DNA from 3 places in the Mesorhizobium sp. ISC25 genome. Region 3 is predicted to be linked to each of the others. Evidence: riboswitches for the same ligand, from Rfam matches in the RefSeq annotation. Region 3 holds a riboswitch; each other region holds the start of a gene.
What was found. Region 3 has a riboswitch for thiamine pyrophosphate ahead of thiC (phosphomethylpyrimidine synthase ThiC). Riboswitches for the same ligand answer to the same signal wherever they lie in the genome.
Positions count from the first base shown of each region.

Region 1: another riboswitch for thiamine pyrophosphate. It lies ahead of thiB (thiamine ABC transporter substrate binding subunit); the one in region 3 lies ahead of thiC (phosphomethylpyrimidine synthase ThiC).
Region 2: another riboswitch for thiamine pyrophosphate. It lies ahead of thiC (phosphomethylpyrimidine synthase ThiC); the one in region 3 lies ahead of thiC (phosphomethylpyrimidine synthase ThiC).

Region 1 is NZ_CP135441.1:5,306,349-5,309,621, forward strand. Features, by position in the region: gene RQ479_RS25990 (ABC-F family ATP-binding cassette domain-containing protein) at 1-941, opposite strand, end outside; gene RQ479_RS25995 (thiamine diphosphokinase) at 943-1,587, opposite strand; TPP riboswitch at 1,715-1,829, shown strand; gene thiB (thiamine ABC transporter substrate binding subunit) at 1,873-2,886, shown strand; gene thiP (thiamine/thiamine pyrophosphate ABC transporter permease) at 3,135-3,273, shown strand, end outside.
Region 2 is NZ_CP135441.1:4,880,870-4,884,142, forward strand. Features, by position in the region: gene thiC (phosphomethylpyrimidine synthase ThiC) at 1-1,367, opposite strand, end outside; TPP riboswitch at 1,471-1,587, opposite strand; gene RQ479_RS24035 (hypothetical protein) at 1,905-2,168, opposite strand; gene RQ479_RS24040 (metallophosphoesterase) at 2,675-3,273, shown strand, end outside.
Region 3 is NZ_CP135441.1:2,808,845-2,812,117, forward strand. Features, by position in the region: gene RQ479_RS14070 (Fic family protein) at 1-1,530, shown strand, start outside; TPP riboswitch at 1,711-1,827, shown strand; partial or broken gene thiC (phosphomethylpyrimidine synthase ThiC) at 1,930-3,273, shown strand, end outside.

The DNA.
Region 1 (3,273 bases), 2.5 Mb from region 3:
ACCAGGCCGACGCGATCGCCGCGCTGGATGCGGGTCGAAAATCCCTTGACCACCGTCAGATCGCCAAAGCTCTTCTCAATGTTCTTGGCTTCGATCACCAGCTTGCCGGATTCGGCGGCGTCGCTGGCTGTCATTGTCGCCGCACCCTCGGCGCCGCGATGGCCGCGAAAGCGCTGTCGCATGGTCTGCAACTCACCGAGCCGGCGCATGTTGCGCTTGCGCCTTGCCGTCACGCCATAGCGCAGCCAGTGCTCCTCGCGCACGATCTGGCGGCCGAGCTTGTGCTGCTCGCGCTCTTCCTCCTCCAGCACCGTGTCGCGCCATTCCTCGAAATAAGCAAAGCCCTTGTCGAGGCGGCGGGTCTGGCCGCGGTCGAGCCAGATTGTGGCGCGCGACACGCGTTCGAGAAAACGGCGGTCATGCGAGATGACGACCAGCGCCGAGGAGGTGCGGGCAAGCTCCTCCTCCAGCCATTCGATGACCGAAAGGTCAAGATGATTGGTCGGCTCATCGAGGAGGAGAATGTCGGGCTCCGGCGCCATGACACGGGCGAGGGCCGCGCGCCGCGCCTCGCCGCCGGAGAGGTCGTTCGGCCGTTCCTCGCCGGACAGGCCGAGATGCTCCATCAGATAGGTGGCGCGGTAGGGATCGTCGGCGGGCCCGAGCCCTGCCTCGACATAGGTGCGGACGGTCGTAAAACCTTCCATGTCGGGAATTTGCGGCAAGTAGCGCACGGTCGCCGAAGGCTGGCGGAAGACTTCGCCGTCCTGCGGTTCGATCAGCCCGGCGGCAATCTTGAGGAGCGTCGACTTGCCCGAGCCGTTGCGGCCAACCAGGGCGATCTTGTCGCCAGCTGAGGCCGTCAGGGCGGCACCGTCGAGCAGCGGCGTGCCGCCGAAGGTCAGCTTTATCCCGTCGAGATTGAGAAGCGGCGGCGCCATGTCAGCTTTCAGGTAGGGGAAAAGGATGCGCGAGCAGCAGCGCCCGGCCGCTGGCCAGCGCGATTTCCAGCCGGCCCCTGACCTCGTTGGAAATGGTCAGCGACGAGCCGAACGCAACCTCGACATGGTCGAGCGGCCATTTGGCACCGGCGACGCTCAGGCCGGCGAGATCGGAGAAGCCGAGCACCGAAAACAGTGTGCCGTCGGCATAGTCGAAGCCAACCTTTCCGGGCAGCAAGGGAATGCCTTCCTGTGCGCCGCTGGTCAAAAGCACTTCCGTTCCGCCTTCCGCCAGCCGGACGCTCAGCGCCAGATGCAGGAAGATGTGGTCGGTGCGTTTGCCGCCGAAGGCGCCTGCGAGCACAAGGCTGGTAGCACCGCGTTCGAGCGCGGCGGCGATAGCGAGTTCACCGTCGGTCTTGTCCTTTTCGGCGGGAAACACCTGCCGTGGCACGGCGGCCAGATCCTCCGGCAAATCGGCAGGCACCGAATCGAAATCGCCGACCCAGAGTTCCGGCCTCAGGCCCAGCATGCGGGCATGGCCGATGCCGGCATCGGCGGCGATAACGCGGGAGCCTTCGACCTGGCGGTCGAGCAGCGGCGTGCGGATGAGATCGCCGCCAAGCAGGATGGTGAATGTGCTCATATCTCGTGGCCCTTACCAGCCCTGCCCCGGAAACGGAAGATGAAACGGCAGACGAAACGGAAGGCTGGGCTTTGGATGCTCGGCAAACTTCCGCTTGCGCAGCACTTCGGCCGGGCCTATGTGTCGCAACGCTCTAACGGGGTGCCGGACGCGATCTTCGCGGACCGGCTGAGAGGCAAGACTGCCAACCCGCTGAACCTGATCCGGTTTGTACCGGCGGAGGGATTAGACGTTTCGGACAGCCCGACGCCTCAATTCCTTTCAACGCGAACGAAGGAGGCGCCGATGCGCAGTTTTTTCCACTCTCTTGTCTCGATTATCCTGCTTGCAGCATCCGCGCTGGCCCTGCCAGGGCAGGCATCGGCACAGGATAAGCTGACCGTCTATACCTATGAAAGCTTTACCGCCGAGTGGGGTCCGGGACCGGCGGTGAAGAAGGCCTTCGAGGCCGAATGCAACTGCGTCGTCGAATTCGTCTCGGCCGCCGACGGCGTCGCGCTGCTCAACCGTGTGAAGCTGGAAGGCGCCGCGACCAAGGCCGATATCGTGCTTGGCCTCGATACCAATTTGACTGCGGACGCCAAGGCAACCGGCCTGTTTTCGCCGCACGGCGCTGTGTCGGGCGTCAGCGTGCCGGGCGGCTGGAGCGACGATATCTTCGTGCCGTTCGACTATGGCTATTTTGCCGTCGTCTACGATACCGAAAAACTGAAGAGCCCGCCGAAGAGCCTCAGGGAATTGGTCGAGGGCGATGCCGGCGACAAGATCGTCATCCAGGATCCGCGCACCTCGACGCCGGGCCTTGGCCTGCTGTTGTGGGTCAAGTCGGTCTATGGCGACAAGGCGCCGGAAGCCTGGGCCAAACTCAAGGCAAAGGTGCTGACGGTGACGCCGGGCTGGAGCGAGGCCTACGGCCTGTTCACCAAGGGCGAGGCGCCGATGGTGCTGTCCTACACCACCTCGCCGGCCTACCACATGGTTGCCGAAAACACCGAGCGCTACCAGGCGGCGTCCTTCGAGGAGGGCGAATATCTGCAGATCGAGGTTGCGGGGATCACCACCAAGGGTGCGAAGAACCCGCTGGCGGAAAAGTTCATTGCCTTCATGACCGGACCGAAATTCCAGGACGTCATTCCCGAAACCAACTGGATGTTCCCGGCCGGCAAAACCGACAAGCCGCTCAACCCGGCGTTCGACAAGCTTGTCAAACCGACCAAGACCTTGCTGTTCAGCCCGGAGGAAGTCGCGGCCAACCGCAAGGCCTGGGTCGATGAGTGGCTTGCGGCGATGAGCAAGTAGGATTCCATATGGTGTTCGTTCCCGCCCACCCCCCTCTGGCCTGCCGGCCATCTCCCCCGCAAGGGGGGAGATTGAGCTCTCAGCCGCTTTCGCCAATCTCCACTGCGGCAGGAATGAGCGGGGCAACGAAGCTGCCGATCTCCCCCCTTGCGGGGGAGATGGCCGGCAGGCCAGAGGGGGGTGGGCGGGAACACGACCTCAGCCAAGTTCCTCCTCTCAGCACCCATCGTTAAGCTGGGTAGCGCGAAATGCAGGCTCGCCGTCCTGACTCCCGCGTCACTGCCGGCATCGTCGCGCTCGCCGCCATCGCGCTGCTGATCGGCGGGGCATTCGCCGGGCTCGTCGTCGAAGCCACACGCGACCTGTCCGGCGCCGCCTCCGCTTTCG
Region 2 (3,273 bases), 2.1 Mb from region 3:
GCGGCACCTATCCCTGAGGTGATGTGGTCATAGCCCGGCGCGATGTCGGTCGTCAGCGGCCCCAACGTGTAGAACGGCGCCTCACCGCACACTGCGAGCTGCTTGTCCATGTTCTGCTTGATCTTGTGCATGGGGACATGGCCCGGGCCTTCGATCATCACCTGGCAGTCCTTTGCCCAGGCAATCTTGGTGAGTTCTCCAAGTGTTTCCAGTTCGGCGAATTGCGCCGCGTCGTTCGCATCGGCGATTGAACCGGGACGAAGGCCGTCGCCGAGCGAGAAGGAGACGTCATAGGCTCTGGCGATGTCGCAGATCTCCTCGAAATGCTCGTAGAGGAAGCTCTCCCGGTGATGGTGCAGGCACCATTTGGCCATGATCGAGCCGCCGCGCGAGACGATGCCCGTGACCCGGTCGACGGTCAGCGGGATGTAGTGCAGCCGCACGCCGGCGTGGATGGTGAAATAGTCGACGCCTTGCTCGGCCTGCTCGATCAGCGTGTCGCGGTAGACCTCCCAGTTCAGATCCTCGGCGATGCCGTTGACCTTTTCCAGCGCCTGATAGAGCGGCACCGTACCGATCGGCACCGGCGCATTGCGCACGATCCAGTCGCGGATGTTGTGGATGTTGCGGCCGGTCGACAGGTCCATCACCGTGTCCGCGCCCCAGCGGATCGCCCAGACCATTTTTTCGACCTCTTCGGCCATCGACGATGTGACAGCCGAGTTACCGATGTTGGCGTTGATCTTGACCAGAAAATTGCGACCGATGATCATCGGCTCGCTCTCGGGATGATTGATGTTGGCGGGAATGATTGCGCGTCCGCGCGCCACCTCGTCGCGCACGAATTCGGGTGTGACGAAATCTGGGATCGCCGCGCCGAAGGCTTCGCCGTCGCGTTGCAGCTTGCCGCGCATCACCTCGCGGCCGAGATTCTCGCGGATGGCTACGAACTCCATTTCTGGCGTGATGATGCCGGCGCGCGCATAGGCAAGTTGGGTCACCGCCTTGCCCTGCTTGGCCTTGAGCGGCCGATTGCGTATCGGAAATTCCGGTGTCAGGCGCTCGCCGGTGGCGAATCCATTGTCTTCCGGCCGGACGTGGCGGCCGTCATAGGCTTCGACATCGCCACGCGCCGTGACCCATTCGTGGCGAAGCCGGGCAAGGCCTTTTTCGATGCTGGTTTCGACTGATGGATCGGTGTAGGGGCCGGACGGATCGTAGACGGTGACGGGCGGTTCGCCGGCCGTCGGATGGACGGAAATCTCGCGCATCGGCACCCTGATCTGTGGGTAGAGGACGCCGGGCTTGTGGATTTTCCGCGAGGCGGGCAGTGGTCCCGTCGATACGGCGGGGGTGAGGGCATTCATCGTGAGGCTCCTTTGCTCATGCATTGGAGACCCAGTTCTGTGCCGGAAGGATGAAAAGACGCTTCTGTAGACCTGCTGCAGCAGGACCTCGGGCGTAAACTCCCGCAAAGCGCTTGCACCGTCCCTACGCCAGTATGAACTGGATCAGGTTCAACGGGTCACTGCGCCGCGAAAGCCAGCAGTATCTCAGCCCCTTGCCGGGACTCCCCTGGTGAATGCCTTAGGTTGAACGGGCTGACGCTATCTTGTCAAGCGCATTCGGGCGCCTTCGGCCGGTGGCGACGACCGGCGGCCAGCCGGGCGGAGAGCTCGCGCATGCATCGGGGACAAGTCACGCCCCGTAGACCGGGGCTGAATGGCCAAAGCCTCATTCGCTTCGTGAAGGATGGAGAAACTGTATTGGCCATGTGCGCGTATCGACCAAGTAGCTCAGGCGGTCACGGATGTGGTTATTCTGGTCGAAGGTGACGAACGGCCTTGGGGGTCACCTCCTTTAGGATTCAGAGGTTGGAAGACGGCTTCTCGCGATCACGGCCATCAGGAAATACCTGTCTTCGGCTCAACCTCGACATGGCGTCCGATCGACCGCAGATATACAGCTATCTCGTTCATGAGATGATCGCGTTCGCCGTAGATTTCAGCAATCCTACGCAGCTGTGGCTCGACGGCCCTCCGTTGCGCTGGCGTGAAATCAGCATCGCCAAAGACGTATCCCAAGTTGCCAATCGCGCAAATTTTGCAGCCGGCGTCCACAACTGCTTGTACGAATGCCGGAATGTCTTTTTCTTGCATGGTCTTCATGTCGAACCTCTCGTGAATGGCGTGCTTGCGCCCCAATCTGCCTTTTCAGCGTGTCCTCTGGGCGGCGCAAGCCCTGAGCGTGACTGTGCACGGGCAACCTCGACTATCCCATCTGCCACGCTCTTTAGAATCGGTGGGGTCTGGTGATCGCAGGCTGGGCCACTCAAAAGCCTGCAAGAAGAAAGTCATGGCGACCATTGCTCAAGATCGCAAGGGTGCGTGCAAGACCTTCCGTTGGCAGTCATGCACGCTCGCTCAGAGATAGTCCGGCCGCGGAAATTCTCCCTTATTCGTAAGAAAGCTCATTGAGCAACTGGGCATTGAGCAACTGGGCATTGAGCAACTGGGTCTCACGTCACGGGTCTCGTGTGCTTCACAGCCGAAAAATAGCCGCCGTGGCAATTCTCGAAAAGTGCAGGCTACCTCGTTAAGGACACTGCGGATGATCGTTCGCGCTTGGCAAAAGCGAACGGATTAGTCTATGGCTCTCGGCAGGGGGGCGAGTTATGCGGCGGGTGCGAATCCTTCAAGTAGGCGATATTCACTATCCGGACTGGCATCCTTCCTCTAGCAACATCGATGCCAAGGATAGCAAGTTCGCTCCGAAAATAACGCAGAAGCTACGCGCGTCTTCGCTGCGTGCCGTCTTGACGAAACTTCGGCGGCTGACGACTTCGAAGCCCTTGGATTCGATCGCCTTCATGGGGGATTTCACGAGCCGTGGCGACAAGACCTTCATTGCTTCGGCATTCCAGCATTTCACGTTGCTCTGCCGCGCACAGGGACGCAGTTCAAAGGCGCTTCCGTTGATATTCGTACCGGGAAATCACGATGTGAACCGTGATGACGCGCGCGAACTTGGACCGACTGAGAAATTCAGCGAAATGGCGAGTTTAGCCGCCCGCTTGGGTTGGCAGACCGTTCCCGTGGACCAACCCGTGCACTTCAGACTTCCGACAGGATCCGCAGGCGCAAACTTCATCCTCGTCAACACAGCGATAGGCAGTTGGGAGCTTCAAAACCTTCCCGCGTTCCTTCGTGATCGTCTCGAGGCACTCAGTCCTTCTACAGAGCCTGTAGATCTCGGCTCGCCGGACATCTCGGG
Region 3 (3,273 bases):
CAGCACCAATTTTCAGGTCCTGTTATCGTTTTTCAGGAAATCCGCCTTCCGGAGATGGTGACCCCGGCCGGATACAGCGCGCTGATCGGAGCCTACGAGCTCGCCGTGCCCTTGCCCCGGACGCTGTCGGCCACTGGCGAGCATCATCGCATTACGGACCGGGATGGTTGGCGGATCATGACGCCCCGCCATGCCCCACATCCAACACTCGAAGGCCACCTGACCTTCGCGCTCAAGTACGAGGGGCTCGACCTTGCCGTCCTCAAGCGGCTCTTCCAGGTGACCGGTCCCGCGCCGATCGAGGCGCTCGTCCGTGAAAGCCCCACAGGCAGTTATGCCCGCCGCATCTGGTTTCTATATGAATGGCTGACGGGCACGCGTCTCGATCTGCCGGACGCGGAGGCCGGACGATACGTTCCGGTTGTCGATCCCGAGCTGCAGTGGCCCGGATCCGAGAAGACCGCTTCGCGCTACCGCCTAAGGGACAATCTCCCCGGCACGCCTGAGTTCTGCCCGCTGGTGTTCCGAACCAAGACTCTCGAAAAATTCATCGGCCTTGAACTACCGCGGCGCGCGGAGGCAATCATAGCGAACGTGCCGCGCGACCTTCTTGCTCGGACCGCCGCCTTTCTTTTGCTCAAAGACTCGCGATCAAGCTATGCGATCGAGGGCGAGCGCCCGCCGCAAGATCGCATCCAGCGCTGGGGCCGCGCCATCGGCGAAGCCGGCCGCTGGCCGGTCGATCGCGATGAGCTGCTGCGTCTGCAAAGAATTGTATTTGGCGACGCCCGTTTCGTAAGACTTGGCTTCCGAAAAGAAGGAGGCTTTGTCGGTGAGCATGACCGAGACAACGGCACGCCCCTGCCCGATCACATCAGCGCTCGGCCCGAGGACCTGCCGCGGCTAATCGATGGAATGGCGGCCTTCGATCAGGGCCCCGCGAAAAACCTTGATGCAGTCATAGCCGCCGCAATCCTCGCCTTCGGCTTTGTCTACATCCACCCGTTCGAGGACGGAAACGGCCGCATTCACCGCTACCTGATCCACCACGTCCTTGCCATGCGCGGCTTCAATCCGCCGGGAGTGGTCTTTCCCGTCTCGGCCGCGATCCTGGACCAAATCAACGAGTACAGGGGCGTGCTCGAGAGCTATTCGCAGCGCCTTCTGCCGTTGGTGGAATGGGAACCGACGCCGCAATTCAACGTCCGGGTGCTGAATGACACCGGTGATTTCTACCGGTTCTTCGATGCAACCCCGCACGCCGAATTTCTCTATGCCTGCGTTCGGCGGACGATCGAACGGGACCTTCCCGAGGAAACCGCATTTCTGCAGCGCTACGATCAATTCCGGCAGCAGGTGGACGCCTTTATCGACATGCCCGAGCGGCTGACCGATCTGCTCTTCCGTTTTCTTCACCAGAATGATGGACATCTGTCGAACCGCGCGCGCGAAAAGGAATTCGCCGCGCTGACCAGTGACGAGGCAGGAAGAATCGAGGCGATCTACGCGCAAACCTTTGGTGCCGATTGAAGGCGTGATCATCAGGACCGATTTTAGTCCAACGGTTTGCGATTCCCTTGTCCCTGCCTTCATCTCCGACGCTTGACTTGTCGCCGAGACATGCACGATTTTTCCGCACCGTCTGACCGGCCGCCGATCAGCCGCGGTCCGAACGCGCTTGACAAGATAGCGCAGGCCCGTTCAACCTAGGGCATTCACCAGGGGAGTCCCGGCAAGGGGCTGAGATACTGCTGGCTTTCGCGGCGCAGTGACCCGTTGAACCTGATCCAGTTCATACTGGCGTAGGGACGGTGCAAGCGCTTGCGGGAGTTTACGCCCGAGGTCCTGTTTCGGCAGGTCGAGCAAAGCGTCTTTTCATCCTTCCGGCACAGAACTGGGTCTCCAATGCATGAGCAAAGGAGCCTCAAGATGAATGCCCTCACCCCCGCCGTCTCGACGGGACCGCTGCCCGCCTCGCGGAAAATCCACAAACCCGGTTTCATCCACCCGCAGATCAGGGTGCCGATGCGCGAAATCTCTGTCCATCCGACGGCCGGCGAGCCGGCCGTCACCGTCTACGATCCGTCCGGCCCCTACACCGACCCGGCTGTCGAAACCAGCATCGAAAAGGGCCTTGCCCGGCTACGCCACGAATGGATTTCAGCGCGCGGCGATGTCGAGGCCTATGACGGCCGCCACGTCCAGCCGGAAGACAACGGATTTGTGACAGGCGAACGCCTGACGCCGGAATTTCCCATTCGCAATCGGCCGCTCAGGGCCAAGGCAGGCAAGGCGGTGACCCAGCTTGCCTATGCGCGCGCCAGCATTATCACGCCCGAAATGGAGTTCGTCGCCATCCGCGAGAATCTTGGTCGTGAGATGCTGCGCGGCAAGCTTGAGCGCGACGGCGAGGCATTTGGCGCCGCGCTCCCCGACTTCGTCACGCCGGAATTCGTCCGCGACGAGGTGGCGCGCGGACGGGCGATCATTCCCGCCAACATCAATCATCCCGAGAGCGAGCCGATGATCATCGGCCGCAATTTCCTGGTCAAGATCAACGCCAATATCGGCAACTCGGCGGTCACCTCCTCGATGGCCGAAGAGGTCGACAAAATGGTCTGGGCGATCCGCTGGGGCGCCGATACGGTGATGGATCTGTCGACCGGCCGCAACATCCACAACATCCGCGACTGGATCGTTCGCAATGCGCCGGTGCCGATCGGCACGGTGCCACTTTACCAGGCGCTGGAAAAGGTCGGCGGCATTGCCGAGGACCTGACGTGGGAGGTTTACCGCGACACGCTGATCGAACAGGCCGAACAGGGCGTCGACTATTTCACCATCCATGCCGGCGTGCGGCTGCACTACATCCCATTGACCGTCGACCGGGTCACGGGCATCGTCTCTCGCGGTGGATCGATCATGGCCAAATGGTGCCTGCATCATCACCGGGAGAGCTTTCTTTACGAGCATTTCGCCGATATCTGCGACATCTGCCGCGCCTATGATGTGTCCTTTTCGCTCGGCGACGGGCTTCGTCCGGGCTCCATCGCCGATGCCAACGACGCAGCGCAGTTCGCCGAACTGGAAACGCTTGGCGAGCTGACCAAGATCGCCTGGGCAAAGGATTGCCAAGTGATGATCGAGGGGCCCGGCCATGTGCCGATGCACAAGATCAAGCAGAACATGGACAAGCAGCTCGCCGTCTGCGCCGAGGCGCCGTTCTATACACTTGGGCCGCTGACCACCGACATCGCGCCGGGCTACGACCAC